Regions from separate parts of the Bacillus nitratireducens genome, predicted to be linked through region 1. Evidence: riboswitches for the same ligand, from Rfam matches in the RefSeq annotation. Region 1 holds a riboswitch; each other region holds the start of a gene.
What was found. A riboswitch is a leader RNA that binds a small molecule or an ion and turns the genes downstream of it on or off. The one in region 1 is predicted to bind S-adenosylmethionine.

Region 1 (12,760 bases):
TCGTATATGGATTTATTGCATCAGCATTACCAGTTTGGATGCTTCTTGCACCACGAGATTATTTAAGTACATTTTTAAAAATAGGAACGATACTTGGATTAGCAATTGGCATTTTAGTTGTAGCTCCAGATTTAAAGATGCCGGCAGTATCTCAATTTATTGATGGGACAGGTCCTGTTTTCTCTGGAAATTTATTTCCGTTCTTATTTATTACAATAGCTTGCGGTGCTGTGTCTGGATTCCACGCTCTCGTTTCATCAGGTACGACACCGAAAATGATTGAGCAAGAAGGCCATGCAAGGCCAATTGGTTATGGAGCGATGTTGATGGAGTCGTTTGTAGCGGCGATGGCTATGATTGCAGCTTGTGTATTAACACCAGGAACTTATTTTGCAATTAATAGCCCAGCAGCACTAATTGGAACTGATGTATCACAAGCAGCTCAAGTTATTTCCTCATGGGGATTTGCTATTACACCGAATGAATTAAAAGAACTTGCTGTTAATGTCGGAGAACAGACCATTTTATCACGTACAGGTGGCGCACCAACATTAGCAATTGGTATGGCGTATATATTTTCACAAGTAATGGGCGGAACGGCGATGATGGCATTTTGGTACCATTTTGCGATTCTTTTTGAAGCACTATTTATTTTAACGACGATTGATGCTGGAACACGTGTAGGGCGATTTATGATTCAAGACATTTTAGGTCATGTATATAAGCCACTTGCGAAAACAGATTCTACATTAGCAAATGTGATAGCTACAACACTATGTGTAATAGGGTGGGGGTACTTTTTATATCAAGGGGTGGTAGATCCTCTTGGCGGAATTAATACGCTATGGCCACTTTTTGGTATTGCAAACCAAATGCTAGCGGGGATTGCATTATTACTTGGAACGACAATTTTGTTCAAAATGGGGAAAAAAGCATATGTTTGGGTGACACTTATTCCAACTGTTGGATTGCTTATTGTAACAATGACAGCTGGTTATCAAAAGCTATTTCATGAAAATCCTAAAATAGGATTTCTATCCCACGCAAAGGTGTTTCAGGGAGCGTTAGATGAGGGGAAAGTGTTAGCGCCAGCTAAAAATGTCGCTCAGATGAAGCAAATTATTTTCAATGATTATATTGATGCAGCACTTTGTGGGATTTTTATGATAGTTGTAATAGCTGTATTAATTTCTGCACTTCGAATTTGGATCCAAGTATTAAGAAATAAGCCGATGCCGCTAAAAGAGGCGCCATATATTCCTAGAGATGAAAGTGAGTCGAGGAACTATGCTTAAAAGTTTACGGGACGTATGGGGAAAGAGAAAGCAATTTATTAGTTTACTTGTTGGAGTTCCAAGTTATGAAACGTATGTAAATCATATGAAAGCGCATCATCCAGAAGAGAAAATTCTATGTCAAAAGCAATTTTTTGCTGAGGCACAAGAGGCTAGATTTAATGCAAAAGGCGGAAAGATATCACGATGTTGCTAATGGAGGGGACGAAATTTCGTCTCCTTTTTTATTTTGCTGTTCCACGTGGAACAGTAAAAAAATATTGGGAATTATAGGGATTCCGTAATACAATAGCATATAGAAAGGGATAGATGGAAAAGAAAAAGTAGGGAGATCATTTTATGTTCAGAGATTTATTTGTAAATATGACAATCATTCTTTCCTTTATCTTTGTGGGTGCTCAGCTTGTAAGAGATAGGCCATTAAAAGAAGGATTCTCTTTTTGGCAGAAATGTTTGGTCGGTATTTTAACTGGAATATTGAGTATATTGTTGATGCACTTTGGTGTACATATTGAAGATATTATGTTGGATTTACGTTATTTAGCTGTTGTTTTGGCAATTATGATTGGTGGCCCAATAGCTAGTAGTATAACAGTTATAATCATTTTAATAACCCGGGTATTTTTTACTGAGTATTCTTTAGCCTCCGAATTGGCTTGCTATACTATCGTGGCAACGGGGATGGGCATTACCCTTATTTGGCGAATGAAAATTTCTATATTTGCAAAATGGATAGGGTTTAATGTGTACAGTCTGTCTATTTTAATACTGCCACTTTATATTTTATTTAAGGATATGTATGTAGTTTCATTATATTTAGTTTGTTATATTGTAGCGGCATACGTCACATTTGTAAGTGCAAGTTACGTATTGCAATCAAATGAATTATTTCAAACGATGAAGCATTATGCAACGATAGATGCATTAACGAATCTGGGGAATGTAAGGCAATTTGATTTAGAGATGAATCGTCATATTGATAACAAGTATATGAAAAATGATTCGCTCTGTTTAGTACTTATCGATATTGATCACTTTAAGTATGTAAATGATACATACGGTCATCCTGCTGGGGATGAAGTGTTAAAACAAGTAGGGCGTATTTTGTTAGAGAATGGACCATTCTCTAATTTGGTTTTTCGAAAGGGTGGCGAAGAATTTGCCTTATTGATACCGAAAAAGGGATTAGCATTTGGAACTCGTATAGGGGAACAAATTCGACTAGCTGTTGAAAAGCATTCATTCCAACTGAAAAACGGAACAAAAATTAAAATTACAGTTTCTGTTGGGATTTCAGAGTATAAAAAATCACCTGAGCAATTTATTCAAGCAGCGGATGATGCATTATATTATTCAAAAAGAAATGGTAGAAACCAAGTTAGTTCAGCATCATAGGAATTCGAGGAGTACTTTAAAACATTTTTGCAAAAAATACTAAAACCGACAGAACAATGAATGCTCTGTCGGTTTTAGTATTTTTTTTAGTTTATTATTAGACAAGCTCTTTCTGTGCAACGAATTTGCGGTATGCACCGTGATGTGTTGGTCCTACATATTCATTAATTTTGAATGAATGACGAATTGCAGCTGTGATGAATTCTTTTGCAGTTTTTACCGCTTCTTTTACAGTTTTTCCTTTTGCAAGTTCTGCTGTAATTGCAGCAGAATATGTACAACCTGCACCGTGTGTATTTGTCGTATCAATCTTTTCTGATTCTAGAAGATCGAATGTTTCACCGTCATATAATACATCAATAGCAGTTTCTGTACCTAGTTTGCTACCACCTTTAATTAGTACGTATTTAGCACCTAAAGCATGGATTTTCTTTGCAGCTTCTTTCATGTCCTCAAGAGAATTAATTTTCACACCACTTAATTGATACGCTTCAAATAAGTTTGGCGTTACAACTAATGCCTTTGGAACAAGAACGTCACGTAAGCAGTCGTTTGTTTCAGGGTGTAATGCTTCATCGGCCCCTTTACATACCATAACAGGATCAACTACTACATTTTTGAAATTGTGCTTTTCAATTGTTTCTGCAACCATTTCGATAATTTCTACTGATCCAAGCATACCTGTTTTTAAAGCATCTACGCCAACACCTTCAATAGTTGTTTCTAATTGTGGTTTTAATGTAGAAGCCGCAATTGGGAATACGTTATGTGCCCAACCGTTATGTGGATCCATCGTTACGATTGTCGTAAGAGATGTCATTCCGTATACACCAAGTTCTTGGAATGTTTTTAAATCTGCTTGTATACCAGCACCGCCACTTGTGTCAGAACCAGCGATAGTAAGTGCCTTATTTAATGTCATTATGAAAGCCCCCTCAAGTGATATAATGAAAACTATGTTTTCACCATTATATCAATGTTACGAATAAGTACAAAGTGAAAAGTAGATGATTTACTTTAGGGGAGATTTAAAATCTTGTATGTAGGAGATTAAGTATGTTTCGAGATAATCGTACAAATGAATTAGTTATATTAAAAGAAATTGCAGAAACGCTAAATACATCAAATGATACATATCATGTATTGCAAGCAGTGCTAGAAAAATTACTTAGTGTAACAGGTTTAACGACAGGATGGATTTTTCTTGCGGATGAAAATGGGAGATATACGAAATTAATCGATTACCAGTTACCAGAGGCACTTACATATGAAAACAAACGCCCGATGTGTGAAGGGGAATGTTGGTGTTTACGTGGCTTTGTGGATGGAAAGTTAGAGCGAGCTGTTAATATTATTGAATGTAAAAGAATTAATAATGCAATTGAATATAATTGGGGAGATACAGAAGGAATTCTTCATCATGCTACGGTTCCTTTAAAGGCTGGAGGAGAAAAATTTGGTTTGTTAAATGTGGCAAGCCCAGGTAAAACACATTTTTCAGAAGAAGAATTAGTATTGCTTCAATCAGTTGCTTTCCAAATTGGAACGGCTTTAAAACGAGCAAAGTTATATGAAAATGAAAAGCGAAGAGCGCATTATTATGTGAAATTAGAACGGTTCATTCAAGTTTTAAGAACGATTCATCAATTTAATATATTGCCTGAAAAAGTTGTAAATCAATTAGGTGAAGTGTTTCAGTGGAATCAAGTCGCATTCTTTATTAGGGAAGAGAAAGAATTAGCCTTGCGGGCATCTTATTGCCAGGAAGAATTACAAGAGGATATAAAAGAAGCAGCGAAAGAAGCACTAGAAAAAGGTGAACCTATTTTATTAAACCATCAAATCAGTCATAAGATAGCCTCTAATAGGACGGTTATTGCCTCACCAATACAGATTCAAAGTCACATATTTGGTGTTTTATGTGTTAGTTCAAATAATGGTGAATTTGATGTGAATACGACAGATGTACTTCAAGCAATAACAAATCATATTTCTTTCGTGATAGAAAATTTAAGGTTAAATGAGCAACGCCGCGAACTTGTACGAATGGAAGAAAGAAACCGGTTAGCAAGAGATTTACATGATTCTGTTTCACAAAAGTTGTTTTCATTAACGTTTATGACGAAAGGTGCTGAAGCTGTCTTAAAGGGTCAAAATGAAAAGGCAGATCAGTCTTTGTATGAGATGCGTGAATTAGCACAAGGTGCCTTAAAAGAAATGAGGACGTTAATTTGGCAACTACGTCCAGCGGGATTAGAGAAAGGACTATTACCAGCTTTAAAACAATATGGTGAAAGTTTGGGATTGAAAATTCGGGAACAAGTTACAGGTGTTCGTGATTTACCTCGCGTAGTAGAAGAAGCGTTCTGGAGAATTGGACAAGAAGCTTTAAATAACGTAAGTAAGCATGCAAATGTCAGGGAAGCGACGATTTATTTCAAAGTGACGGAGAAGAATGTATCATTAGAAATAGTCGATCAAGGAAACGGCTTTGTAGAAAAGGATATAAAAGAGAAGAAATCACTCGGTATGACTACGATGCGCGAAAGAGTAGAATTAGTTGGTGGGACGATTAAAATTACAAGCAGCGAGAAACGAACGAGTGTAAAAGTAAATGTACCATTATGATGTGAAAAATGAGGGAAGTTTGTGAAAATAAAAGTATTGTTAGTTGATGATCATACAGTCGTTTTAAAAGGATTAGCGTTTTTTCTAAGTACACAGGAAGATTTTGAATTAGTTGGGGAAGCCAATAATGGAAAAGAGGCGTTAGTGAAAGTAGGCGAAACGAGTCCAGATGTCGTATTAATGGATTTATATATGCCTGAGATGGATGGAATTGAGGCAACAGCCTGCATTAAAAAAGAATACCCAAATGTGAAAGTAATTGTCTTAACTAGTTTTTCTGATCAGGCTCATGTATTGCCAGCATTGAAAGCTGGAGCAAGTGGTTATATTTTAAAAGATGTAGAACCAGATCAACTTGTTGAAGCTATTCGAAGCGCGTATAAGGGGAATATTCAATTACATCCCGATGTAGCAAATGCTCTTCTCTCTCAAACATTACCGGAGGAAGAGAAAGAAGAAGAGCTTTCCATTCAAGTGGATGTGCTAACTGCAAGAGAAAATGAAGTATTGCAGCTATTAGCGAAAGGGATGAGTAATAAAGAAATCGCCGCTGTTTTAGTTATTACAGAAAAAACGGTTAAAGCTCATGTGAGTAGTATTTTGAGTAAGTTACATTTATCCGATCGCACACAAGCAGCATTATATGCAGTAAAAAACGGAATTGTATAAGACAAAAGTCGTAAGACCTAGTTCGCCTTTAGAAGGTGGACTTTTTTTATGAAAAAATACGTCTATGTGAGGACGAAATTGTCTTGATATAAAGATAAAATGTATTTGTAAGCAACAACAATTACAAGGGAGTAATCCTTTTTCGTAAGTAATATATAACAACATAAGAGTGAGTAGTAGGAGGAAAAGAATCATGGCAACAGTTTTATTTGTAAAAGCAAACAACCGCCCAGCGGAACAAGCAGTAAGTGTGAAATTATACGAGGCATTTTTAGCAAATTATAAAGAAGCACATCCAAATGATACAGTAGTAGAACTTGATTTATATAAAGAAGAATTACCATATGTAGGCGTAGATATGATTAATGGTACATTCAAAGCAAGCAGAGGATTTGATTTAACAGAAGAAGAAGCAAAAGTAGTAGCAGTTGCTGATAAGTATTTAAATCAATTCTTAGAAGCTGATAAAGTTGTTTTCGGTTTCCCATTATGGAACTTAACGATTCCAGCCGTATTACACACGTATATTGATTATTTAAACCGTGCTGGTAAAACGTTTAAATATACACCAGAAGGTCCAGTCGGACTTATTGGAGATAAGAAAATTGCGTTATTAAATGCACGCGGCGGCGTATATTCTGAAGGACCAGCAGCTGAAGTAGAAATGGCTGTTAAATATGTAGCAAGCATGATGGGCTTCTTCGGTGCAACAAACATGGAAACGGTAGTTATCGAGGGACATAACCAATTCCCAGATAAAGCTGAAGAAATCATTACTGCAGGTCTTGAAGAAGCAGCTAAAGTAGCAAGCAAATTTTAATTAAAATTATAATCGCCACTCAAAAAACAGCATTAACTTTTATGTTAATGCTGTTTTTTATACTTTCAGCTCGTCAGCAAGTTTTTCTAATTGATTTCGATCTTGTATATAATATGTTCGGCCTTCTTTCTTTAAATAGTTTTGCTGGCAAAACTGGTTTAATACATATAAAAGATGGCGGTAACTGACGTTTAAGTATTCTGAGGCCTCAGTATGTTTTTCGGTATAGCAATTATTTTGTTCCGTTAATAGAATAAACGCAGCTAATCGGTTTTCAAACGAATAACTATAGTTTTTGGCGTAATTTTCTGTTCGGGTAATTGTTTTTTCTCCAATAAATTTGCATAGTTTCTGTAAAAAGGTAGCATCTTGCAATAAAAGATGCTGACAATCTTTAAGAGGAAGCGCTAAGCAAATACAATCTTCAATCACCTCAACCGCTTTTGTAACAGATTCTACGCCAATTAATCCTAATTCTCCAATGAATGAAGGTGCTTGAATAAAATTAATTAAAGAGACTTTCCCATTTTTATGGCTCATATATATTTTTGCTTTCCCGGAAATTAAGTAATAGAGATAGGGGAGGTCGATTCCCTCCTTACATATCATCTCTTTCTTTTGAAAAGAATGTAGTTCTACATATGGTAAGACATGAAAGGAAAAAAGAGTATGGAATTGATGAATTTGCATGTATTGATAAATTTCTTTCTCATTTTTACTAATTTTCATATTTTCACCCCTGTTTGTAGTATGAGATATCTCCTATTATTTTTACAAGGAAGAATGATACGATTTATGTAAATTTGTTTTTGTAGAAAAGAGAGTGTGAGGGGTTTATGAAAAAATATAAAACATTGCTATTTGATGTAGATGATACATTGTTAGATTTTCAGAAGGCGGAGAAAGTGGCGTTACGTATGCTCTTTGAAGAGAAAGGGATTCCTTTAACTAGCGAGGTGGAAGCGCAGTATAAAAAAATTAATAAAAGCCTTTGGGATGCTTTTGAAGAAGGTGAAATAAACCGTGATGAAGTCGTAAATACACGATTTTCGATTTTGTTTAAAGAGTACGGGGAAGAGGTAGATGGGATATTATTCGAAAATAATTATCGTAGCTACTTAGAAGAAGGAGACCAACTCATGCAAGGTGCATTTGAATTTATAAATCAAATTCAAAGTGAGTATGATTTATATGTAGTGACAAACGGTATTTTTAAGACGCAAGATAAACGTTTACGTAATGCAGGATTACATTCATTGTTTAAAGATATTTTTGTTTCTGAAGATACGGGATTCCAAAAGCCGATGAAAGAGTATTTTGATTATGTTTTTGAAAGGATTCCTAATTTTTCTTTTGAAGAAGGGCTCATTATTGGGGATTCGTTAAGTGCTGATATTAAAGGTGGATATGTAGCGGGAATTGATACTTGTTGGTTTAATCCAGAAAAGAAACCAAATAATAGCGAGATTGTGCCAACATATGAAGTGCATAGTTTTGAAGAGTTATACGCGCTATTAAAACAGCATGTGTAATAAAAATAGGCAGTGGAACTTTTGTCCCTACTGCCTATTTTTATTCGTTTGTAGCTGCGTTGTTTTTAGGAAGTGGAAATGCATTACCAATCGCTGCCGCCCCGAGCATTGGTAATAGTAAATTGAGCGGGAAAAACATAAGTAATAGCAAGGTTATAGCTATTGGCTTTCGTAACGCATAGCTTGAAATTGCTGTTGTTACGATGGCCACAGATGCGATTGGGTCTATAGGAAGAATAGAAGCTATAGCGTATCCGATACTTGATCCAGCAAATATAATAGGGAAAATATGTCCGCCGCGCCAACCCGTATTTAAACAAACGGCAGTAATACATAATTTTAAAACCCCGGAAAGAAGTAGTACCCAGAAGGATAAATGGCTCCATTCAACAACTAAATCTTTTAATTGATGTTCCCCTGAAAATAACGTGTACGGGAGAAAAGTTCCTGTAATCCCCAATAAAATACCGCCTATAATTCCAAGTGATACCTTGTATTCCTTGAAGGGATGGATTAATTTCTCTAATGTGAATTCTAATTTGAAATAAAAGAAACCAACTATAGCACCGATGCTAGCAAGTGGTAGAAAGGCGATCCATTCATTAAGAGAAAGGGAACCTTCTCCGAAATCAACAATAAAGGATCCACGATTATCGAGTTTACTAAGCAATAAATAAACGGAAAAACCGGCAAAAGTGGTAGCTAAATATACAATTGCTTTTTTTCCTTTAGAAAATTCGTTAATTTGTTCACCCTCATTTTCATTCGGGGCTAAGTAACCGAATAATGGTGCATTAAAAATTACACTTAAAGTAGCGCCAATTCCAACCTCTGTTAGTTCATTCATTCCCTTTAAAGCAAATTTAAAGCGATCTCCTACCCATGTACAAAGTCCACCGATAATTCCAACAAGTGCTGCTTCTGGGCCTAAACTAGCTCCAAATATTAAAACGATAATCGCAGTTAAAGTAGCTTTATGTACAAAACTGTATTCAATTCTACCTGTTTTTTTATATTCAGCCATCACTTCGGGCATAAGACGTGGATATGTACCAAAGTATTTTTGTGTTAAACCAACGAGGATACCACCGATAATTGTTACACAAATGGTGTAATAAGGGGGAGAGGAGAAAATAGTAGGTAAGTATCCCCAAATAAAGTGAATTCCGATATTTATTGTAACTAAAAATAACCAGACTGTAGCTCCTACTATAGAGCCTAAAAGAATGCCATATAGGATGAGTATATAGTGCATGTCCTTTTTATTTGTCATGTTATACCTCCGTTATGTAAGTTTTAATGTAGAAAGGATTAAATATGCTAGTGTGAAATGAATTGAATATATATAGTATCTTTTTGAGAGGTTGACTTATTCAATATATTGAATAAGCGTGAGAATCTTGAACCTATACGTTTAAACTACTTATTTAATTCTATATATTGATCGAGGTTTTTAAAAGGTCTTTTTTAAATGAATATGGAATATATTTCTTTTGTTGTTTATATTAAAGTTTTCGCATTTAATTTAGAACATTCAGAAAAACTGATTGACATCAGGAAATTATTGCTATAAAATCAACGGTAATTGCATAGTCTTATCAAGAAAAGGTGGAGGGACAGGCCCGATGAAACCTTGGCAACAGCCGTATAACGGAATTGTGCCAAATCCTGCAGGTAATAATCCTGAGAGATAAGAAAGAGCCTTTAGAGCGTGTTTTCAAACTGCTCCTTTCTTGTTTTCAGGAAAGGGGCAGTTTTTTATTTTGTATAAAAGAAAGGAGAATGAGAGATGGGAGAATCATGGGGAAAAGGAACAATTTGTGTGCAAGGTGGCTATACGCCAAAAAATGGTGAGCCGCGTGTTTTGCCACTTTATCAAAGTACAACGTATAAATACGATACTTCGGATGATTTAGCGGCACTATTTAATTTAGAGGCAGAAGGATATATATATACGCGTATTGGAAATCCTACCTTAGCTGCATTTGAGCAAAAATTATCAGATTTAGAAGGCGGTGTAGGGGCTGTTGCGACAGCTTCTGGGCAGGCGGCCATTATGCTAGCAGTTTTAAATATTTGTAGTAGTGGAGATCACCTTCTTTGTTCTTCAACAGTTTACGGGGGAACATTTAATTTATTTGGAGTAAGTTTACGTAAGCTTGGCATTGATGTTACGTTCTTTAATCCCAATTTAACAGCAGATGAAATTGCGGCACTTGCTAACGATAAGACAAAACTCGTTTATGCAGAATCGCTAGGAAATCCAGCAATGAACGTTTTGAATTTCAAAGAACTTTCAGCGGCAGCAAAAGAATTAGAAGTACCTTTTATCGTTGACAATACATTAGCGACGCCTTATTTATGCCAGGCGTTTGAACATGGGGCAAACATTATCGTTCATTCAACGACGAAATATATCGATGGTCATGCAAGCTCTTTAGGCGGCATTGTTATTGACGGAGGAAACTTTGATTGGACAAATGGAAAATATCCTGAGCTTGTTGAACCTGATCCGAGTTATCACGGTGTGAGTTATGTTCAAAATTTTGGAGCAGCAGCTTATATTGTGAAAGCACGCGTTCAGTTATTAAGAGACTATGGAAACTGTATGAGCCCATTCAATGCATATATTAGCAATATTGGCCTGGAAACATTGCATTTACGAATGGAGCGTCATAGTGAAAATGCTCTCGCAGTTGCCAAGTGGCTTGCTAATCATGATCGTATTGAGTGGGTGAATTATCCGGGATTAGATAGTAATGAAAATTACTCGTTAGCACAAAAGTATTTGAAAAAAGGTGCTAGTGGAGTTTTAACTTTCGGTATTAAAGGCGGATTAGAAGCAGCAAAAGAATTTATCGCAAATGTAAAACTGGCAACTCTTGTAACGCATGTAGCTGATGCAAGAACGTGCGTCATACATCCTGCTAGTACGACGCACAGACAGTTAAGCGCAGAAAATCAGCGTTTAGCTGGCGTTACATCGGATTTAATCCGTTTATCGGTCGGTATAGAAGATGTTTCTGATATTATTGCAGATTTAGAAGTGGCGCTAGTCGGAGGCAAACAACATGCCGATCATAATTGATAAAGATTTACCAGCTCGCAAAGTATTGCAGAAGGAAAATATTTTTGTAATGACGAAGGAGCGAGCAGTAACACAAGATATACGTGCTTTGAAAATTGCCATATTAAATTTAATGCCTACAAAGCAAGAAACAGAGGCGCAATTACTGCGTCTAATTGGAAATACACCGCTGCAATTAGATGTTCATTTACTTCATATGGAATCGCATCTGTCTCGTAATGTAGCGCAGGACCATTTAACGAGCTTCTATAAAACATTCCGTGATATTGAGAATGAAAAATTTGATGGACTCATTATTACAGGAGCCCCAGTTGAAACTCTTTCTTTTGAAGAAGTAGATTATTGGGAAGAGCTTAGACGTATTATGGAGTACTCAAAAACGAATGTAACATCTACGCTTCATATTTGCTGGGGGGCACAAGCGGGTTTGTATTATCACTATGGTGTGCCGAAGTATCCTCTTGCGGAAAAAATGTTTGGTGTATTTGAACATGAGGTTCGTGAGCAACATGTGAAATTGTTACAAGGGTTTGATGAAGTATTTTTTGCTCCGCATTCTCGTCATACAGAAGTACGAGAGAGCGATATTGAAACCGTAAAAGAATTAACGTTATTAGCCAATTCTGAAGAAGCGGGTGTTCATCTTGTTATTGGGCAAGAGGGACGGCAAGTTTTCGCACTCGGACATAGTGAATATAGTTGTGATACGTTAAAGCAAGAATACGAACGTGACCGTCAAAAAGGATTAAATATTGATGTGCCAAGAAATTACTTTAAACATAATAATCCAGATGAGAAGCCGCTTGTTAGGTGGAGAAGTCATGGGAATTTATTATTCTCTAATTGGTTGAATTATTACGTGTATCAAGAAACCCCTTATGTCTTGTAAAGAAAGATTGTGTAACACGTGGTAGCGTTTTCCTTGTAAAGAATAACCTTTATTTTTCCGAATGTTCTAAATTCATTGTTTTTCAGATTTTTCGTCTATATAATTCATCTAAACACAATTTTGAGGGGTGGACAGTATTATGAAAGAAATTCAAGTGGGGTTATTAGGTCTTGGGACAGTTGGTAGCGGTGTAGTTCGTATTATTACAGATCATCAAGAACGACTTATACACCAAGTTGGTTGTTCAGTGAAAGTAACGAAAGTGTTAGTGCAAAACATTGAGAAGGAGAGGGAGGTCGAGGTATCTTCTACTCTATTAACACAAGATGTGAATGAAATTTTAGATAATCCTAATATTGATGTTGTCATCGAAGTAATGGGCGGCATTGATGATGCAAAAACATATATTTTACAAGCTTTACAAAGTGGGAAGCACGTTGTGAC
Region 2 (12,760 bases), on a different contig from region 1:
AATGATACTCAAAATTAATTTGTATGTAAAAGCCATGGAACGTGGATTACCGTGATCTTTTGTCATTCGTTTCACATCTTTTCTTTTCATAGAATAAAGGAAGAGGAATTCTTAAATTAAGAATTCCTCATGTTTGTATTATTGACCAAGAAAGCTCCTCTTGAAGAAGTCTAGCTGGAAATCTAATGTAAGTGGATCATTGAAATAGAATTCCATCATGTTTGCTTCATATACACGATTATTTTTTACTGCTGGAATGTTTTTATATGATTCTGTCTCTTGGAATGAGTTATCAGTATCTTTGTTTTTACTTACGATTAAGTAATCACCAGCGAACTCAGGTAATACCTCAGTAGATAATGCGTAGTATCCTTCTTTTAAAGCTTTTTCTTTTACTTTTTCAGGCATTTTTAATTTCATTTCTTGGTAAAGAATTTCTGTTCCACGGCCCCAGTTTTCGCCGTATACATAAAGCTGTTTGTTGAAGTTTTCAACAACAGAAACTGTTGCATCTTCACCGATCTTAGCTTTAATGTCTTTTCCAGCTGTTTGTGCACGTTTCTTGAAATCATCAACCCAAGTTTTTGCTTCTTTTTCTTTATTTAATAATTTACCGATTTCTAAGTGTTGTGTTAAGTAATCAACTTTTCCGTAAGTGTATGTTACAGTAGGAGCGATTTTCTTTAACTTATCAACATTTTTAATATTGGATAAACCAATGATTAAATCTGGATTTAATTCTGCAATTTTTTCAACATTCTCATCGGATACTTCAGCAACATTTTTAAGCTTGCTATCAAAACGTGGGTTTTGTTTAGACCATGAATCTACCCCAACAAGATTTACACCTAATGACATTACGTTACCAGCGAATGATGATAGGACAACAACACGTTGTGGATTTGCTGGAACTTCAACTTTACCATTTTCAGATTGGTATGTAATTGTTTCTGACTTCTTACCTTTTGCGTCGTTCTTCTTGTCTGTTGAACCATTGCTACAAGCACTCATAACAAGGACGAACAGAACTGTTAGTGAAATAAATAATTTTTTCATCGTCTTTCTCCTTTGGATAGATGATATGTGATATACAATAAATTGTTTAACTGCAATCTCTTTGAAAGAGTAGTGGTAATACAAAAGTCTTGAATATGAGATTTTACAATATAGTATTGACCATATTAATGAGAGAAGATGTAATCTCACAGTTGCTAATAATTAACAAATTGATAATGATTATCACTATTGATTCTTTAAATAATATAATTTTATATAGGTGTATTGTCAATAGTAATTTTGATTGTAAATTTTGCGGAAACAGGTTATATTTTATTGAGAATGATAATCAATGACTAATAGCTGAGGAGTGAACACGAATGAATCAAGAAGAATTGTTTGATGTAACCGTGATAGGCGGAGGGCCTGCGGGGCTTTATTCAGCTTTTTATAGTGGACTAAGAGAGATGAAAACGAAAATAATAGAATTTCAACCACAGTTAGGTGGTAAAATACATGTTTATCCGGAGAAAATGATTTGGGATATTGGCGGATTATTACCGGTTACTGGCGAGAAATTAATTGAGCAACTTGTACAACAAGGATTAACATTTCAGCCTGAAGTTGTATTGAATACAAAAATAGAATCAATTATTCGTAATAAAGATGGTATTTTTACGTTGAAAACAAGCAATGGTGAAGAACATTTTTCAAAAACGGTGATCGTCGCAACTGGGAGTGGTATATTGAATCCACAAAAGTTGTCAATTGAAGGTGCGGAGAGATTCGAAGTCTCAAATTTAAATTATACAGTTAAATCGTTAAAACGTTTCAAAGATAAAACGGTAATTATTTCAGGTGGAGGGAACTCTGCAATTGATTGGGCGAATGAATTAGAACCAATCGCGAAAAAAGTGTACTTAACATATAGAAAAGAAGAATTATCTGGTCACGAGGCACAAGTTAAACAACTTATGAATAGTTCAGCAGAATGTTTCTTTAATACATCGATTACAAAATTAATTGCTGGTGATAACCATGAAACGATTGAATATGTAGAATTAACAAATCATGAAACGGAAGAGGTTTCTCAGTTATCTATCGATGAAGTTATTATTAATCATGGATATGAACGTGACATTACATTATTGGAAAATAGTGAGCTAGATGTCGCAATTGTAGATAATTACTTTATTGCAGGGAATGCAAATAGTGAGTCCTCGGTAGACGGATTATATGCTGCTGGAGATATTTTAAAGCATGACGGAAAATTACATTTAATTGCAGGGGCATTCCAAGATGCTGGAAATGCTGTGAATAAAGCGAAACAATTTATTCAACCAGATGCAAGTGAGTATGGTATGGTTTCTTCTCATAATGAGGTATTTAAGAAGAGAAATCGAGAATTGATTAAGCAGATGATAAAATAATAAGGTGAAACTTTAATTAGTGGGGGGCCATCCCCCTACTGATTATCAGCCCGCACCAATCGGGCTTTTATTTCCCACAAATAGCGGGATAAAGGAACAAGTATACCCCCACTTACTTCTCTATTCGATTAGATGAGAGATGTAAGTGGGGGTTTTCCTGTTTACTATATTTTCAATCATGATAATGACACCGGTTTCATTAGTTCATGTGACATGAACGTTTTATTTGTAATCTCTCTAGAAAACAATGAATCTAGGATTGGTTTATGCTGTCCCTTTTTCCTGTTCATTAGGAAATGGCATATTTAGTATAGACGCAATGTATTGTTTTCCGTGTTTTCGAGCTAATGATTCTAATATTTGGCGAACGCGTTTTGTAAGATGACCTTGTTTTTTTATAGCCTCACAATATGCGTCATAGAAAACGTATTTAGCCCAAAGGAAATCATCTTGTTGGAATAAGAAATGATTTTTGTACCATTCGCCAATTGTATGATAGCAATTGTTTTCATGTACTGCTGCACTTTGTGAAAGAATACGATCGGATAAAGAATTAGATAGATGAGAAATTGTGTTGTCTGTTTCAACTCGTAATGTTTTTTCTAACATTGTAATGATGTGACGAGTAGCCATATGTTAACTCTCCTTTGTGTAAATGGGTAATACCATTCTATATTTAAAAAAATACTTACTATACTATTATACAATATATGGAATGCATCTACCTGCTTTTTAATTTGTATTTACAAAATCTTTTTTATTTGTTTACAAAAATAAAGTAAGATACAGTATATATATGAAAAAATAATAAAGGAATGAACACATTGTATATAACGATAGAAGAGGCTGCGGAGTATTTGAATTTACCCAAATCGTACGTTGAAGATTTAATTCAGCAAAAGAAAGTTCGTGCATTGTTTGATGGAGAGCAATATTTATTAAACAAGGAACAGTTTAATACACATTTAGAACAAATGGAGAAATATAAGCAATTAGTGGAAGAAATATTAAATGAGCCAATTCCGGAAGATATGGATGTTAAAGACGAAGATTAAATTTAGGAAAATCCCCCGTATTAAGATATGCAGAAATGTATCTTAATACGGGGGATTTTTATATTAAGGGGTGAAAAAGTCATTCAAAAACTTAGAGTTACTTTAAGGGAAAGAAGATTTTATAGGGATTAGTACTATTAGTTAAAAGCATATTTTTTCATAGCGGGGACAAACATAGCGAACATAACCTGTACAGATACATATACTATCAGTGCAAAAGCTTATAAATTAATGGAAGGGGTTTTCTCGTGAGTTTATTTAATTGGGATTTTTTGGAAAATTTAATTGGATCTTATGTAAGAATAAACAGAGGTGGACCAGAATCTCAAAAAGGAGCAATAGTATCAGTATATGCGGACTACTTCGTATTACAGAATGAAAAAGGAGAGTACCATTACTACCAGCTTCGCCATCTGAAAAGCATTACAAAAAATACGAAAGATGGTGGGATAGGTGATTCCGTATGGTCGGAAGAAGACAGTGCGGAAGACTTTGAAACGCTACTTCAAGGCTTCAAATACCGCTGGGTGAAAATTAATCGTGGCGGTCCAGAGAAAATTGAAGGTATTTTACAAGATGTTTCTAGCGATTATGTAACGTTAATTATAAAAGAAGAAGTTGTATTAATTGCACTATCTCATATTAAAAGTGTTAATTATAATGCACCAGTAAGTGGAGAGAGCGATGAGAGTAGTGATGAGAGTAGCGATGAGAAAAGTAATGAAAACAGCAATAATTCAAGTCGAGCTCGTGCACTAAGACAATCAAGTAGAGGAAGATAATACAGAAAGGAGGGTATGAACTTGAAGAGTGTAGTAAGCTGTGATCAAATCAAAGGTTTAGTCGGTGAGAATGTAAAAGTAAATCTTCGCGGACCGGAAAGTCGAGTAGGTGTACTGTTATTGTTAGGAAAAGATTATCTTACACTACAATTACCCCATGGAGAATTAGTGTATTATCAGCTGAAACATGTGAAGAGTCTAGTCAGGAAAGTGAAAGAAGCACAAGGAGAATATGGTTCATGTTTCTATGCTGATGAAGATACTTTTTTAGATGTATTAAATGACTTGAAGTATAAATGGATAAAGATTAATCGTGGTGGACCAGAGTGTGTGGAAGGTTTATTAAGTGATATACATGATGGAAGTATTACACTAGTAAACGGTGATGAGGTCATTTATGTAATTAATTCTCATATTAAGAGTGTGAGTCAAGTAGTTAAAAGTAAAAAGAATGAAGAAGAATAATGTTTAATAAATAAGAGGGGCATTATGATTGAAAGTGAAGAACGATTTCATATTTCGCTGCAATAATTTCGCGGTATATGAAAAAGAATTCTTACTATTAAAAGACAGAACATTGCCCCTGATTATTTTTTTGAAATGGAAGACAGAAAAGCGCAATTTCATAGAAAGGAGGATATAGATGAATGAGTTAAACAAGAACATTGGGGAAAATATATACGTTAAATTAATCGGTGAAAAAAGGTTTAGAGGTATATTAATTGATGTAGGAAATGATATTGTAGTTCTTTACAATGGACAAGACTATGTGTATATATCTTTATACCATGTCCAATATTATAAATTTTTGAGAGGGCATGATGAAGAAATATTAAAACCAGATGTGGACTCTGTAATTAAGAGAGAATCACCTTCAATTTCTTTGAGGAAAGTATTAAGCACATCTAAAGGGATTTTTACAGAAATTTATGTGGCAGGAAATGCTCCAATACACGGTTATGTTACAAGTGTAATGAACGATTATATTGTTTTTTATAGCCCGGTTTATAAAACGGTATATATATCTTTAAAGCATTTGAAATGGTTAATTCCTTATAAAGAGAACCAAGTACCTTATTCCCTCAACAAAAATGAACTCCCCGTAAATCCATTAAATATTACTTTAGCTAGAACATTTGAAGAACAGCTTATTAAAATGGCTGGGAAAATTATGGTTTTTGATTTAGGTGAGGAATATAACAAAATCGGAAAGATGGCGAAAATTGATGAAGGACATATTGAAATATTAAAAGCACGTGACGCAAAAATGTATGTGAATATTCAACATGTGAAATCTGTCCATTGTCCGTAAGCTAGTTTAAAGGGCTGGCTTTTTCTTTTATATATGTGGAAGAAAAGGTCGAGCTTATTTTTTTACCGTTATTTGGATATGAGGGGGGAAGTGAATTGAATATATAAGTATGTTCCTGTTTTTACTTATAAAGAGGTAACCTTGTACTACATTATAAAAAAAGATGTACGAGCTACTTTTTGTTGTATTCAATTCACTTTTTGAGTAAGTGCTGCTCAACTAATTTATTAAAGGGGTTTTATTTGTGGAGCAGTTTCCAAATTCGTTTTCGATTACGTTGCTTGGCAGTGCTGGTGGAGCAGCAAAAGCAGTGTTAGCAATTTTGAATCAAGCGGTAGTAAATGAAAAAGATCCAATTTATGACGTCATAAAGAATGTGAATTTTCATTTGGTGGATATAAAACAAAAAGATAAAAGTTATTATGATGAGTTGTTTCCAAATTTGAAAGAGCAATTTTTTTTATATGAAATAAATCTTCAAGATGTAGTCAAATTTAAACAACATTTAAAAGAAAAAGGAACGAAGGTTGTTATTGATGTTTCAGGCGCAGATACGATTAGGGTACTGAGTTGTTGTAATGACCTTGGTATTTGTTACATTAATTCGGCTTTGGAAAATGAGGCAGTAGATCAAGACGATAGTTTACTTGGTTTTCAGCTTACGGAAAGGTATACGAGGTTTGAGAAGGAGAAAGAAACATTTACAAATACAAGAGCGATTATAGGCTCAGGTATGAATCCTGGTGTTGTTCAATGGATGGTTGTTGAACTTATGAAAGAACGTCCAAATGAAAAGCCACGAGCATGCTATATTGTAGAACATGATACTTCGTTTTTGAATGATAAAGGGCTAATAAAACCTCATACACTTTATGCATCATGGGCAGTAGAGCGTTTTCTTGATGAAGCGATATGGAGTTATCCTATGTATATGAGTCATCATCGTCCACTTTACTTTTATGAGGATGTATATGCTTCAGAGTATAAGGTAAAGTTAGGTGAAAAAGAATTTTACGGTTGCTTAATGCCGCATGAAGAAGTTTTAATTTTAGGGAAATCTTTTAATATGGAAGTTGGTTTTCTTTATCGGATCAATGAGTATACAACAAACTTAATTAGACAGAACTTAGATAAAGTAGAAGATTTATGGAATTGGAATCGTAAAGTATTTAATCCAGCAGAAGAAGATATTGTAGGAGAAGATTTAGTCGGTGTGTTACTCGTTTATGAAAATGGCGAGACATACATGTATAATGTAATGAATAGTAGCCAAGTTTTTCAAAAATATAAAACAAATGGGACTTACTTCCAAGTAGGGTGTGGAATTTATGCTGGCTTATGTAGTTTACTGTTAGATGCTTTTGGACAAGGTGCTTATTATGTAGAAGAATTATTATTAAATACTGAAAGTAAGTATGGGGAATATTTAAATTTATATATGAAGGATTTTGTAGTAGGGCATAATGATTTTACAGATGGATTACTACATGATAGGGTAAGAATGATATAAAATGTGACTAAAAAGGAAGGAGGTGTATATCTCCTTCCTTTTTAGCATTAGAAGGTTAATATTGCCCTGAAAGCAATTTCATAATTATAATTTAAAGGGATAACATTTGAAATATTTGTTGGTATTGATCAAGAGGAGTTTTTATATGAACAAATACAGGAGCTTGATTTATGAAGAAAGAGAAGCTTTAAAAGTATTTATATTATTATTCTATATTATATTCTTTTCATATGACATTATCTATTATTTCGTTTATCCCGCTATGAATATTAATGAAGCAAGGATAGGGTGGCCAGAAGGTGGTATGGGAATAGGCGTATATATATTAGTAATATCCTTATTTCCTATTTCGATATACCTTCAAAAACAAGGCTATGTATATTTTGTAAAATATTTATTTTTAATTGGGTACATGCTTATTGACCTTATTACTAACTTAATGATTTATTTACACAGTGATCGTGTTTTTGAAAATGGAAATATGGTTGAAATATTTTTAATTTTATTTGCACCGATTTTCGTGAATAGAAAATATTTTTATTTTGTTTCCTGTAGTGTAATTGGAAAATATGTATTTTTCACGCTGTTATTGCAAGATATAAAAGTTGTGATTCCGCTTGTTTTATGTGTATTCTTTTGTATTATTTCACATTCTCTGTTAAAACGTTTCCAGTCTTATGTAAGAACAGTTGTTGAGATGATGAGCAATATGAAAGAGACCGAAAATTTAGCTGTTATTGGGACTATGTCTACAACAATTGCTCATGAAATTCGAAACCCATTAACAGCTTTAAAAGGATTTACACAAATTCAAAAGGAAAGAAATCTTGAAGATACGATGAGTTATGAGATTATGCTGCAAGAAATTGAGAGAATTAATGAGTTTGTTAGTGAATTGATGTTATTAGGAAAACCGAAACCAACAAATTATGAATGGTGTAATATACGGGAAATCCTTTTATATGTTGTACAGTTAATGGAAAGTTATGCGACTCAATATAAAGTGAAATTTCATTTGCAAGTAGATGGAAATTTACCCGTTATAAATGGTGATGATAAACAATTAAAACAAGTGTTATTAAACATTATCAAAAATGGAATAGAATCGATGCCAAAGGGTGGAGATATTCAGATTCGTGCATATAAAAAAGCTGGAGAGAATTTGTGTATTTCTATTGAAGATCAAGGTTTGGGGATAGAAAATGAGAAAATAGAAAAGATCGGAAAAGCTTTTTACACAACAAAGGAGAATGGTACAGGCCTTGGACTAATGATTACATATAAAATTATTGAAGAACATCAAGGGAGTATCGCGATTCAAAGTAGTATGGGCGTAGGAACGAAAGTGGAAATTTATTTACCAACAGTGTAGTACATTAGACGAAATTATTTTTCAGAAAAGTGTTCTTGTTGTGTAAATATAAACATTTTATAAAATGTTTCAAGAAGGGTTTTTTTTATAAAACACTTCGTTTATAATGGAGGAAAATATCGACATAGAGCTTTTAGCTCGTGTAACGGTTTGGTAGTGTTATGAAAAGAAAAGAAGGGGTGCACGCGCATCCTTTTTTCTATGCAGATATGATGAAAGGGGTGGTATGATGGAATTAACATTAAATTCAACTGTATGTTTACACACAATTCAATTTCGAAAAGAGCAAAAGAATTATATTGTAAAAGATACGATTACAGGAGAGACATATGAAATGCCGCCACTTTGGATTGATGCACTAGCAATGATGCGTGACGGCTTTTTATTGGGAGAAATAGAGGAGAAATTAAAAGAAGAGTATCCGGCCGAAGACGTAAATATGGTAGCATTTACGAGGCAATTGTTAGAGCTAGAACTTGTCGAAATGGTGGATGGAGAAGAGATAGCTTGTACAAAGAAGAGAGATAAAGATTATTTAGCTTGGTTACGCCCAAGAGTGGAACAATTCTTTTTAAACTTAAATAAAAAATATAAAAGCAAAGGTCAAAAATGATCTTTGCTTTTTTTGTAGGCCGTGTTTAAAAAATAACAGCGAATGCTCTTGCGAAAGCACCGTCACTATCTTTAATTTTTAAAGGTGCTGCCGAGAAAAAGAAACGTTTCGCTTTAATAGCATCTAGATTTGTTAAGTTTTCAATTAAGTAAATGTTATTCCCTAGTAATATGTGATGAACCGGCGATGTTTCTGTCGTTACCTCATCAGGAGAAATAAAATCTAAACCAACTGATTTTACTTTTAATTGAACCAGTTCTTCAGCTAATTCTTCGGAAAGATAAAACGCTTCTTTCTCATAAGCGGCTGTATTCCACTTATTAGATAGATTGGAATGGAAAATGACAATATCATCTTCTTTTATATCGGTATTATGCAATACTTCCTTAGGTAACTTTCTCTCTTGAATATGAGTTACATCGATAAGAACGGCCTCACCTACAAATTGCTTTAGGGGTAATTGATCGATAGTGGTTGCACCTGAAATGAAATGCGCAGGGGCATCGCAATGTGTACCTACATGAACGACAGAATGAAAATCTGTAACTTGATAGCCCGTCTCTTCAACGTTTGTAATTGCTTCTAGTTGGATTTTTGGTGTTCCAGGAAATTGAGACATATTGTTTTCAAATGTTTGTGATAGGTCGATTACTTTCATTTTGAATACCTCCAATATATGTTTTAAAATATAAAAAACTCATCTTTCATAATCAAGAAAGATGAGCTTTGCACACAATGGTTAAGTTTTATCTTGCAAAATGCATTGCATTTTGCAGGAATTAGCACCTATTCAGTTTGTATAAACTGAGGTTGCTGGGCTTCAAAGGGCCGGTCCCTCTGCCTCTCTTGATAAAGAAATATTTAGTTTTAATATTTTGATTTTTTAATATTTAAATTGTAATTCATTTCCTTTTTTAGTGCAATACAAAATAGGTATTCACCCAAATAAAGTTGCTCGCATATTGTAGCTTATGTAAATAGAATGCTGCGAAGGAGTGAGTGCAGTGACAGGTAATGTATTGAATTATTATGCCGGTGGAAATACAGCTAGAGGATTTCATAATTTATACGAAGAGAATTTAAAAGGGCTAGACAGGTTGTTTATTTTAAAGGGTGGTCCAGGAACTGGGAAATCTTCTTTAATAAAGGCAATAGGTCGTGAATGGGCTGAAAAAGGATATGATATTGAACTTTTGCATTGTTCTTCTGATAATAAGTCAGTTGATGGAGTGATTATCCCAAAATTAAAAGTAGGAATTGTTGATGGAACATCACCGCATGTTATTGAGCCCAAAATGCCAGGGGTTGTGGAAGAGTATATTAATTTAGGAGTTGCTTGGGACTCAGATAAATTAAGAAAGCAGAAGTTAGAAATTGAACGATTTGTATCAGAAGCGAGCAAGGCTTTCCAATCTGCTTACGGATGTTTTAAAGAGGCATTAGTTATACACGATGAGTGGGAGAAAATATATATTAATAATATTGATTTTAACAAAGCAAATGAACTAACAGATCAGTTGATTCAGAAATTATTTACAGATAAAAAGGGGAAACAATCGATTGTGAAACATCGGTTTTTAGGAGCTGCTACACCGAAAGGAGCAGTTGATTTCGTTCCTAATTTAACAGAAGGATTACCACATCGTTATTTTATAAAAGGACGCCCTGGCTCAGGAAAATCAACAATGCTCAAAAAGTTAGCGCAGGCAGCAGAAGAAAAAGGGTTTGAAGTTGAAGTATATCATTGCGGATTTGATCCAAATAGTCTTGATATGGTTATTGTAAGAGAATTAGGATTTGCAATTTTTGATAGTACCGCACCACATGAATATTTTCCGAGTCGCGTGGGTGATGAGATTATAGATATGTATGCTCTTATTGTTACACCGGGGACGGATGAAAAATATGCTAAAGAAATTCGTGACGTTTCCATTCGATATAAGGCAAAAATGAATGAGGCGATGTCTTTCTTGGCAAAAGCGAAATCAGTTCGTGATAAATTAGAACGAATTTATATTGCTGCTATGGATTTTTCAAAAGTGGATGCATATAAAGAGGAAATTCAAAAAGAGTTTGAACGAATTACCGCTACTGTAATTGAAAAGAGAAAGTAGGCTTTATTGAACTGTCAGAAAATTTCTGGCAGTTATTTTAGTATGTAGTAAAATTAGTAATATATTTGTCGAATTTCCAAGGAAATAATCAAAAAATGGGGATGGTATGAAATGAGAGGGAGAATTGAATTAGAGCTAGAAAGAATTGAACAAGAGAATGATGTGAAAATTTTATTTGCAGTGGAATCAGGGAGTCGTGCTTGGGGATTTCCATCGAAAGATAGTGATTATGATGTTAGGTTTGTTTATATACATCCAGTAGAATGGTATTTATCAATTCATGATAAACGAGATGTAATTGAATATCCGATTAGTGATGATTTAGATATAAGTGGCTGGGATATTAAAAAGGCTTTGCAGCTATTCGCAAAGTCAAATCCAGCTTTACTTGAGTGGATTCGATCACCAATTTTTTATTCGAAAAACTCTAATTTTCCAGAGCAACTTCAACAAATGAGTGAAAAGAATTTCGATCCAAAAGCAACGATATATCATTACTTACATATGGCGTCGAAAAATTATCGTGAATTTTTGCAAGGTGAGAATGTAAAGTTGAAAAAGTACTTTTATGTATTACGTCCTATTTTAGCTTGTAAATGGTTAGAAGAGAAAGGGACATTGCCCCCAGTAGAATTTGACCGGTTAATTACGGAACTATCAGTAGAGCGTAGTGTATTGAATGAAATTGAAAAGCTACTAATAAAGAAAAGGGCGGGTACTGAATTAGATATTGGATTGAAAATTAATGTGTTGAATCAATTTTTAGAGGAACAAATTAATTATTATCAACAATATGTGAAAGGAATTAAAAAGGGATTGGGGATCGATATTGAGAGTTTGAATACACTATTTCGAGATATGCTGTTTGAAGTATATGAAAAAGAGCACAAGTGAGTTTGTGCTCTTTTTTATTTTGTAGGAGTAAAGAAAAACGATATAGCTGCGATAAGACCCGCAAATGAGGATAAATGAAAAATTCCATGCCAAGTTATATTGCATTGTCTATTCGTTATCAACTCGTTTTAATGGTTGATCTGCAGGACCTTCAATAACGTCGCCCTCAATTGAAAAACGAGAACCATGGCAAGGGCAATCCCACGTACAATCACCGTTATTCCATTCAACTTCACAGCCAAGGTGCGTACAAGTGGTGTCGACGATATGTAATTTTCCTTCTGTATCTTTATAAGCACCTGCTCGTTTACCGTTGACATGTACAACAGAGCCCTCGCCAACTTCAAGATCTTCTGGTTTACGTAATGCGGTTTCAATTTTCCCTTCAATTAAATGTTTAGCAACATCAATGTTCTGAGAGAGAAATGTTTTTATATCTGGGTTTGCATGAAAGCGTGATGGTGCAAACAGCTCTTTATATGGGCTGTGAATTTTTAGAATGGAGTCCTTCAGTAAATGAGCTGCAGCAGTTCCTGTTGTCATGCCCCATTTGCGATATCCAGTTGCAACAAATATATTTGGATTCCTTTCGTTAATATGTCCGATATAAGGGAGCTTGTCTAGAGTAATTAAATCTTGCGCTGACCATCTATAGGGAACTTCATCTACTCCAAAAGTTGCT
Region 3 (7,192 bases), on a different contig from region 1:
CATTCATAAACATTAATAGTACTAGTAATAAAATCGGTAGCAAAGCTGCTACATAAATAATGCTAAATTCTTTTATTTTGCTCTTAAATGATGACATCTTAAAAGCAAAAATAGTCCCCACAATAGTAATCATTAAAACAATTGGATACCCAATCAGCTGTACATTTGTTAATGTAAATTCATGATTCGGACTTCCAAATAAAATATTTGTCAGTAACCAATATCCACCAATACCAATAATCATCCCTAAAATGCTTTTTATACTCCCGCCTTTATCCTTCTCCATCTCTTTCGCTAACTCTTCCGCATACTCTTTTGGTGAATCACCAAATATATCATTTACTGTCTTTCCCTCTTGCTCTCCTTCTATTAAATGAAGTTCTGCATCTTCTAGAAAAGCATCCACATCCGCTTCTTTAATTCCTTTTGTTATTAAATACACTTTCGTATCAATTAAAAACTTTTCACCTTCTTTAGAAACCTTCATTATAACCCCTCCCTTATTTAAACGTTTCTTTTCTATTCGTCTTCATCATAATTTCAAGGAAAATTAAAATAAACAAACTTCCGTATAAACATATAATTTGAAATAACATTGGCACGAGATCTTCTGATGTAAATGTTTTAAACACTAACATAATAGAAAGCGGAATGATTAAATATAAGTTTTTAAACCATCCTTTAAAATACATATTTATCGCTACTGTAATAATAAAAATCCCACCACCTAATATATAACTTTGCACTTGAGTGAATGTAACCATCTTTGTAGGATATAACACATCTAATATCGTAACCGCTCCTAATAAAAACATTGGCGCTATCATGACTAAAAACCACATTAAAAACCATGTTTTTGTAAAGCTTGTTACAAAGGTCATTTTACGAAGTAAAAAATTAGGACCCATTACAGCTAAAATCAATGTAAAACTATAGCCAATGCACTGAATAAGTGAAATCTGTAAAACTCCATTATTCACTATTAAAATAGAAGCAATAACCCAAAATGCTACGATATTCATTACCGTAAAACCGATTTGCTTCCACGTTTCCTGTCTATCTCTTTCCATTACTTTTACAAGTTCATTGGCATATTCTTTCGGTGAGCTTCCGAAAATATCTTCTACACTTTTCCCATCACTCTCACCTTCTATTAAATGAAGTTCTGCATCTTCTATAAAGCTTTCAACGTCGCTTTCTTTCACACCCTTTGCTGTCAAAAACAACCTCATATCTAATAAAAAATTTCGCGCTTCACTTGATAACATTATTTTCTTCTTCCCTTCCCTTCAAGTAGACGTTCTACACTACTTTGCATCGCTTCCCAACGATCCATAAATTCATCCAGTGCTTCCTCGCCTTTTTCTGTTAATGTATAATATTTTCGCTTTGGACCAGATGGAGATTCCTTCATTACACTTGTTATTAATCCTTCCTTTTGCATTCGTATTAATAACGGATAAATACTTCCCTCACTCGCCATTGTGAAACCATACTTCGCTAGCTTTTCACTCATTTCATAACCGTATATTTCACCTTCAGAAATAATAGCAAGTAAGCAACCTTCTAAAATCCCTTTTAGCATTTGACTTGTCGACATAACTCAAATCCTCCCACTATCTTGTTTTACAAGATAGCTAAAGATTTTTTTCCAAATGTTTGCAGGAATTTCATTATCGCCTCTCTAAATAGAGCAATAAGAGAACTTTTATTATGAAGGAGTGTTTTTCATCATGGTTACAAATCGAGTTGTCTTTTTAACAGGTGCTGCGAGTGGTATTGGATATGAGATGGGGAATGCTTTTGCAAAAGAAGGCGCAAAAGTTGTTATTACTGATCGTCTTGAAGAGCGTGCGAAAGAAGCTGCTGAACAATTACAAAAGGAAGGATTTCAAGCTATCGGTTTAAAATGTGACGTTACATCTGAAGTAGAAATTACAGCAGCAATTTCTCAAACAGTTAATCATTTCGGTTCATTAGATATATTAATTAACAATGCAGGAATGCAACACGTTTCACCGATTGAAGATTTTCCAACTGAAAAGTTCGAGCTGCTAATCAAAATTATGCAAATCGCTCCTTTCATCGCAATTAAGCATGCCTTTCCGATTATGAAAAAACAAAAGTATGGTCGGATTATTAATGTCGCTTCCATTAATGGCCTTGTCGGATTTGCTGGAAAAGCTGCTTATAATAGTGCGAAACATGGCGTAATTGGATTAACGAAAGTGGCTGCTTTAGAGGGAGCAACTCATGGAATTACTGTAAATGCTCTTTGTCCTGGATATGTTGATACCCCTCTTGTACGAAACCAACTACAAGACTTAGCAACTACGCGAAATGTACCACTTGAAAATGTTTTAGAAGATGTTATTTATCCTCTCGTACCACAAAAGCGCTTGTTACAAGTACAAGAAATTGCGGATTATGCTATGTTTCTAGCAAGTGAAAAAGCAAAAGGCATAACTGGTCAAGCTGTTGTTATCGATGGTGGATATACTGCTCAATAAAGTGAAACTTTAATCAGTGGGGGTTTTGTTCATCCCCACTGATTATTAGCCTTCACCAATCGGGCTTTTACGGGCAGTTAATCTCCGACCTAACTTCTTTGCTCCAAGCAAATTTTGAGGTGGGAGTTTTACTGCCCGTTAATGCGGGATAGAAAATAAAGTTTGCTCTTCGCGAGCAAACTTTATTTTCTTTCTATCGCGAGGATCTTACTACTTTAGTAATTGTTTAGGGAGTTTCTCAATTGCAACAATCACTCCGTCTAATTTACTTTCAATGCGATGTAGTAAATATAGCGTTACAACAATTGGAAACCCCACATTACCTATCATCCTGATCCACTCTTCCATCTTTCTCTCCTCCCTTCATTACATAAATAAGAGGAAAAGAGATTCTTAGGCATAAAAAAACAAGCTATTTGTGATTAGCTTGTTTTTCAAATAATAATGCAATTCCCTGTTTATAATCTCCTCGTATAATACCTTGCTCGGTAATAATACCTGTAATTAATTCGTTTGGTGTTACATCAAATGCTGGATTATAAACAGTAGTTCCAACTGGTGCCACTTGTTTCCCGAAAATTTTCGTAACTTCTGTTTCGTCTCTTTCTTCAATAACAATTTCAGCGCCTGTTTGTTTCGTAGTATCAAATGTCGATAGCGGAGCTGCAACGTAAAATGGAATATCGAAATACTTTGCTAATATAGCTAAATTCATTGTTCCAATTTTATTTGCTGTATCTCCATTTGCGACAATTCGGTCCGCTCCTACAATAATCGCGTTTATTTCTTTCGTTTGAATAGCATGCGCTGCCGTATTATCTGTAATAAGCGTTACATCAATTTCCGCTTGTTTCAACTCCCAAGTCGTTAAACGTCCCCCCTGTAAAACTGGTCTTGTTTCACACGCATACGCATGTAAATGTACACCCTTTTCTTTCCCAATATAAAACGGTGCTAATGCAGTACCATATCTAGCAGTTGCGATACTTCCTGCATTACAAATTGTTAAAATTTTATCACCGTCTTTAAAACACGTTAAACCATGTTCTCCAATATTTCGGCACACCATTTCATCCTCTTGCTGAATATGAAGCGCTTCTTCTTCTAATATTTTTTGAGCTTCTTTTATTGTAGTAATCTCTCGAATAGATTCTCTCATACGATCGATTGCCCAAAATAAATTGACTGCTGTCGGGCGTGATGTTCCTAAATAGTTACAATCTCTATTAAACTTCTTTTGAAACTCATCGATATTTATAGCATCGTATTTCTTTGCCGCAAGCGCCAAACCAAACGCAGCTACAATTCCAATTGCAGGTGCCCCGCGTACTTCTAACATAATAATGCTTTTCCATACCTCTTCAATAGTCGTTAATGTTTTAAACTCAGTAATATGCGGTAGTTTTGTTTGGTTTAATACTGCAAGGGCATCACCTTTCCAACTGACAGACCTCGGAATAGTAACAATTGTACTCATGCTTTTACGCCTCCAGAAACTGTCTGTTGAAATAACGTTCGGAACAATTGAATATCAGCACTCTTAGATTCATATTTTATTAGTTCTTTTCCTAAGGATAACGCTTGCTTCTTAGCTTGAATTCTTTTTTCTTTATTTGCTATTTCATCTAAATCAGCTACATGAGCTAAGCCAATTGTTCTACGAATAAGTTCACATCCAGCAAATCCGACAGCATCAGTAAAGATATTTTGCAAAATAATTGGTAACCATTGTTTCTCTTTCGTATATGCTTCTACACCTTCTCCAATCCATAACCTCGTAAAAGCTTCTACAAAATAACTCCATGTTTTCTCTATATGGAAAAATAGTACATTTCTCTGCTCTTCTTCTCTTGATAAAGCATTTAATAATAAATTTGCAACAAATTGACCGATGTCAAATCCAAATGGACCGTACGTTGCAAACTCTGGATCAATTACTTTCGTTTCAGAAGGTGATGAAAATATACTACCAGTATGTAAATCTCCGTGTATGAGAGCCTCTTTTCTCGTCAAAAACTTATACTTATACTGTGCTACTTTTAATTTTAAAGTTTTATCACTCCACAGTTCATCAACCGCTAGTTGTAACTCTGGTTCATAATCATTTGTATCATAATGACTAAACGGATCTGTAAACACTAAATCTTCTGTAATTTTACTAAGGTCTGGGTTTACAAATGTGCCCTCTAGTACCCTCTTCTCTTCTGACTGTAAACCGAAATCTGAAGTATAAAATAAAACATGTGCTAGAAAGCGACCAATGTGCTGGGATAAAAGAGGATACTCTTCTCCGTCTATTAATCCTTTTCTTGTAATCGTTAGTCTTGATAAATCTTCTATTACTGTCACTGCCAACTCCTCATCATGACTGTATACTACCGGCACGTATTCCGGTACATACTTTGCGAAAATTTGTAATGCTTTACTTTCAATCGTCGCTCTTTTTATAGACAATGGCCAACTCTCACCAACTACTTTCGCATATGGCAGTGCTTGTTTTATTATAATAGACTTCTCTCCATCATCTAATTTGAACACGTAATTTAAATTTCCATCTCCAATTTCATGACAAACTACATTTGCTTTCTTTTCAAAATAACCGTGTTCTTTCGCATATTGTATAGCTGTTGTTTCAGTTAATGAATAATATCCCATCGTCTTCTCCCCCTTTTTTAAATTCAGAGGTTTTTCTGACGTAGAAAAACCTCTTTCCACAAAGAAAGAGGTTTGAAGTTTATCTTCTCCCCTCTTATCTGCCAGAAAGTAAACTTTCTGCTGGAATTAGCACCGTGCCTTTTGGCGTAAATAAACGCCCCATTTCACAATGGTATTACGGTCGGTTGCTGGGCTTCATCGGGCCAAATCCCTCCACCTGCTCTTGATAAGAGTTATATAATTTTTTAGAATTTTTAACTTTATGTTGAAGACTATACCAAGAATAAAAATCACTTGTCAATATTTTATTTGTATAATTCTGGACGGCGATCTGCAAAAACTGGAATTCCTTTACGTACCTCTTTAATCTTCTCGAATTTAAGTTCTCCAAATAAAATTGATTCCTCTTCATTTGCCTCTACTACAACTTCACCCCAAGGATCCACAATTAAAGAATGACCTGCAAACTCATTATTCGGATCCTTTCCTGCCCTATTACATGCAACAACATAACACTGATTTTCAACTGCTCTTGCTTGCAATAACAAACGCCAATGCGCTAAACGAACTAATGGCCATTCTGCTACAACAAATAAAACTTTTGCACCTTTAGCAGTATGAACGCGCATCCACTCTGGAAAACGAATATCATAACAAATTGTGCCGGCGCACTCTACATCATCTAACTTAAATTCACCTGTACTATTTCCAGCGATTAAATATTTATGTTCATCCATAAGCTGAAATAAGTGCACTTTACTATATTCATTGACTAGTTCTCCTTCCTTGTTTACAACATACATTGTATTGGTAACACCTTGTTCTGTTTGCTTCGCTATGGAACCACCAACAATATGTACACCATATTGTTTCGACCATTCTTTCAACTTTTCTTTCGTTTCTACTCCCTCTCTATCTGCAATTTCAGAAAGTCTCGTTAAATCATATCCTGTCGTCCATAGTTCTGGTAAGACAATAACATCTGGTCTTTCCTTCATCGCTTCACTTATTTTATTTTTGGCGTTCTCAATATTTTTTTCTACATCTCCAAAGACAATATCCATTTGAATACATGCGACTTTCATTTTTTCAGCCCCATTCTCATTTTTCTCTTTACAAAATACTGGAAAGATTATATCATTTGTCACTAGAATTGTAACAACTTTCAAAAGAGGTGGAAAGTATGAAATTATTTCAACCTTCTGAGATAGTAACATCATTGCCAACACAATTTTTCGCTTCACTTGTTGCAAAGGTTAACAAAGTCGTTGTAGCTGGTCACGATGTTATTAATCTAGGTCAAGGTAATCCAGATCAACCAACACCGCAGCATATCGTTAAAGCTTTACAAGATGCTGCTGAAAAGACCATTCATCATAAATATCCGCCATTTCGCGGACACGAAAGCTTAAAAGAAGCCGTGGCAACATTCTATCAACGTGAATATGATGTAGTAGTAAATCCAAAAACTGAAGTTGCTATTTTGTTTGGCGGAAAAGCTGGATTAGTAGAATTACCAATTTGTTTTACAAACCCTGGTGATACTATTCTCGTTCCAGATCCAGGCTATCCAGATTATTTATCAGGAGTTGCTTTAGCAAAAGCACAATTTGAAACAATGCCGCTTATTGCAGAGAATAATTTTTTACCGGATTATACAAAAATTGATAACTCTATTGCCGAGCGTGCAAAGTTAATGTTTTTAAACTATCCAAATAACCCTACCGGTGCTACTGCATCAAAAGACTTTTTTGATGAAACCATTCATTTTGCTAATGAACATAATATATTAGTCGTTCATGATTTTGCATACGGTGCTATTGGATTCGATGGTCAAAAGCCCATTAGTTTCTTGCAAGCAGACGGTGCCAAAGATACAGGTATTGAAATTTACACTCTATCGAAGACTTTCAATATGGCCGGATGGCGCATCGCTTTTGCTGTGGGGAATGAAAGTGTGATTGAGACAATTAACCTATTGCAAGATCATATGTATGTTAGTATTTTTGGTGCAATTCAAGATGCTG

Region 2: linked by a shared signal. The riboswitch ahead of Q3V31_RS23750 (cyclase family protein) and the one ahead of Q3V31_RS19355 (bifunctional O-acetylhomoserine aminocarboxypropyltransferase/cysteine synthase) in region 1 are both predicted to bind S-adenosylmethionine.
Region 3: linked by a shared signal. The riboswitch ahead of mtnK (S-methyl-5-thioribose kinase) and the one ahead of Q3V31_RS19355 (bifunctional O-acetylhomoserine aminocarboxypropyltransferase/cysteine synthase) in region 1 are both predicted to bind S-adenosylmethionine.

Annotation. Positions count from the first base shown of each region.
Region 1 is NZ_JAUMJO010000005.1:90,645-103,404, forward strand. It holds gene cstA (carbon starvation protein CstA) at 1-1,295, shown strand, start outside; gene Q3V31_RS19310 (YbdD/YjiX family protein) at 1,288-1,491, shown strand; gene Q3V31_RS19315 (diguanylate cyclase) at 1,635-2,690, shown strand; gene pdxK (pyridoxine/pyridoxal/pyridoxamine kinase) at 2,788-3,612, opposite strand; gene Q3V31_RS19325 (GAF domain-containing sensor histidine kinase) at 3,747-5,318, shown strand; gene Q3V31_RS19330 (response regulator transcription factor) at 5,340-5,987, shown strand; gene Q3V31_RS19335 (FMN-dependent NADH-azoreductase) at 6,181-6,807, shown strand; gene Q3V31_RS19340 (transcriptional regulator YeiL) at 6,865-7,536, opposite strand; gene Q3V31_RS19345 (YjjG family noncanonical pyrimidine nucleotidase) at 7,644-8,339, shown strand; gene Q3V31_RS19350 (chloride channel protein) at 8,380-9,612, opposite strand; SAM riboswitch class I at 9,932-10,036, shown strand; gene Q3V31_RS19355 (bifunctional O-acetylhomoserine aminocarboxypropyltransferase/cysteine synthase) at 10,129-11,427, shown strand; gene metA (homoserine O-acetyltransferase MetA) at 11,411-12,316, shown strand; gene Q3V31_RS19365 (homoserine dehydrogenase) at 12,456-12,760, shown strand, end outside.
Region 2 is NZ_JAUMJO010000007.1:70,420-83,179, forward strand. It holds gene Q3V31_RS23695 (FecCD family ABC transporter permease) at 1-90, opposite strand, end outside; gene Q3V31_RS23700 (iron-hydroxamate ABC transporter substrate-binding protein) at 139-1,056, opposite strand; gene Q3V31_RS23705 (NAD(P)/FAD-dependent oxidoreductase) at 1,377-2,426, shown strand; gene Q3V31_RS23710 (hypothetical protein) at 2,691-3,059, opposite strand; gene Q3V31_RS23715 (helix-turn-helix domain-containing protein) at 3,242-3,481, shown strand; gene Q3V31_RS23720 (LSm family protein) at 3,730-4,263, shown strand; gene Q3V31_RS23725 (hypothetical protein) at 4,285-4,728, shown strand; gene Q3V31_RS23730 (LSm family protein) at 4,907-5,575, shown strand; gene Q3V31_RS23735 (S-adenosylmethionine decarboxylase related protein) at 5,820-7,085, shown strand; gene Q3V31_RS23740 (ATP-binding protein) at 7,231-8,457, shown strand; gene Q3V31_RS23745 (hypothetical protein) at 8,687-9,070, shown strand; gene Q3V31_RS23750 (cyclase family protein) at 9,096-9,728, opposite strand; SAM riboswitch class I at 9,814-9,926, opposite strand; gene Q3V31_RS23755 (PRK06851 family protein) at 10,075-11,184, shown strand; gene Q3V31_RS23760 (nucleotidyltransferase domain-containing protein) at 11,296-12,078, shown strand; gene Q3V31_RS23765 (FAD-dependent oxidoreductase) at 12,187-12,760, opposite strand, start outside.
Region 3 is NZ_JAUMJO010000002.1:124,727-131,918, reverse strand. It holds gene Q3V31_RS07025 (DUF1129 domain-containing protein) at 1-487, opposite strand, end outside; gene Q3V31_RS07020 (DUF1129 domain-containing protein) at 501-1,268, opposite strand; gene Q3V31_RS07015 (PadR family transcriptional regulator) at 1,268-1,600, opposite strand; gene Q3V31_RS07010 (3-hydroxybutyrate dehydrogenase) at 1,734-2,510, shown strand; gene Q3V31_RS07005 (YvrJ family protein) at 2,721-2,858, opposite strand; gene mtnA (S-methyl-5-thioribose-1-phosphate isomerase) at 2,923-3,987, opposite strand; gene mtnK (S-methyl-5-thioribose kinase) at 3,984-5,165, opposite strand; SAM riboswitch class I at 5,257-5,398, opposite strand; gene Q3V31_RS06990 (carbon-nitrogen family hydrolase) at 5,471-6,334, opposite strand; gene Q3V31_RS06985 (pyridoxal phosphate-dependent aminotransferase) at 6,349-7,192, shown strand, end outside.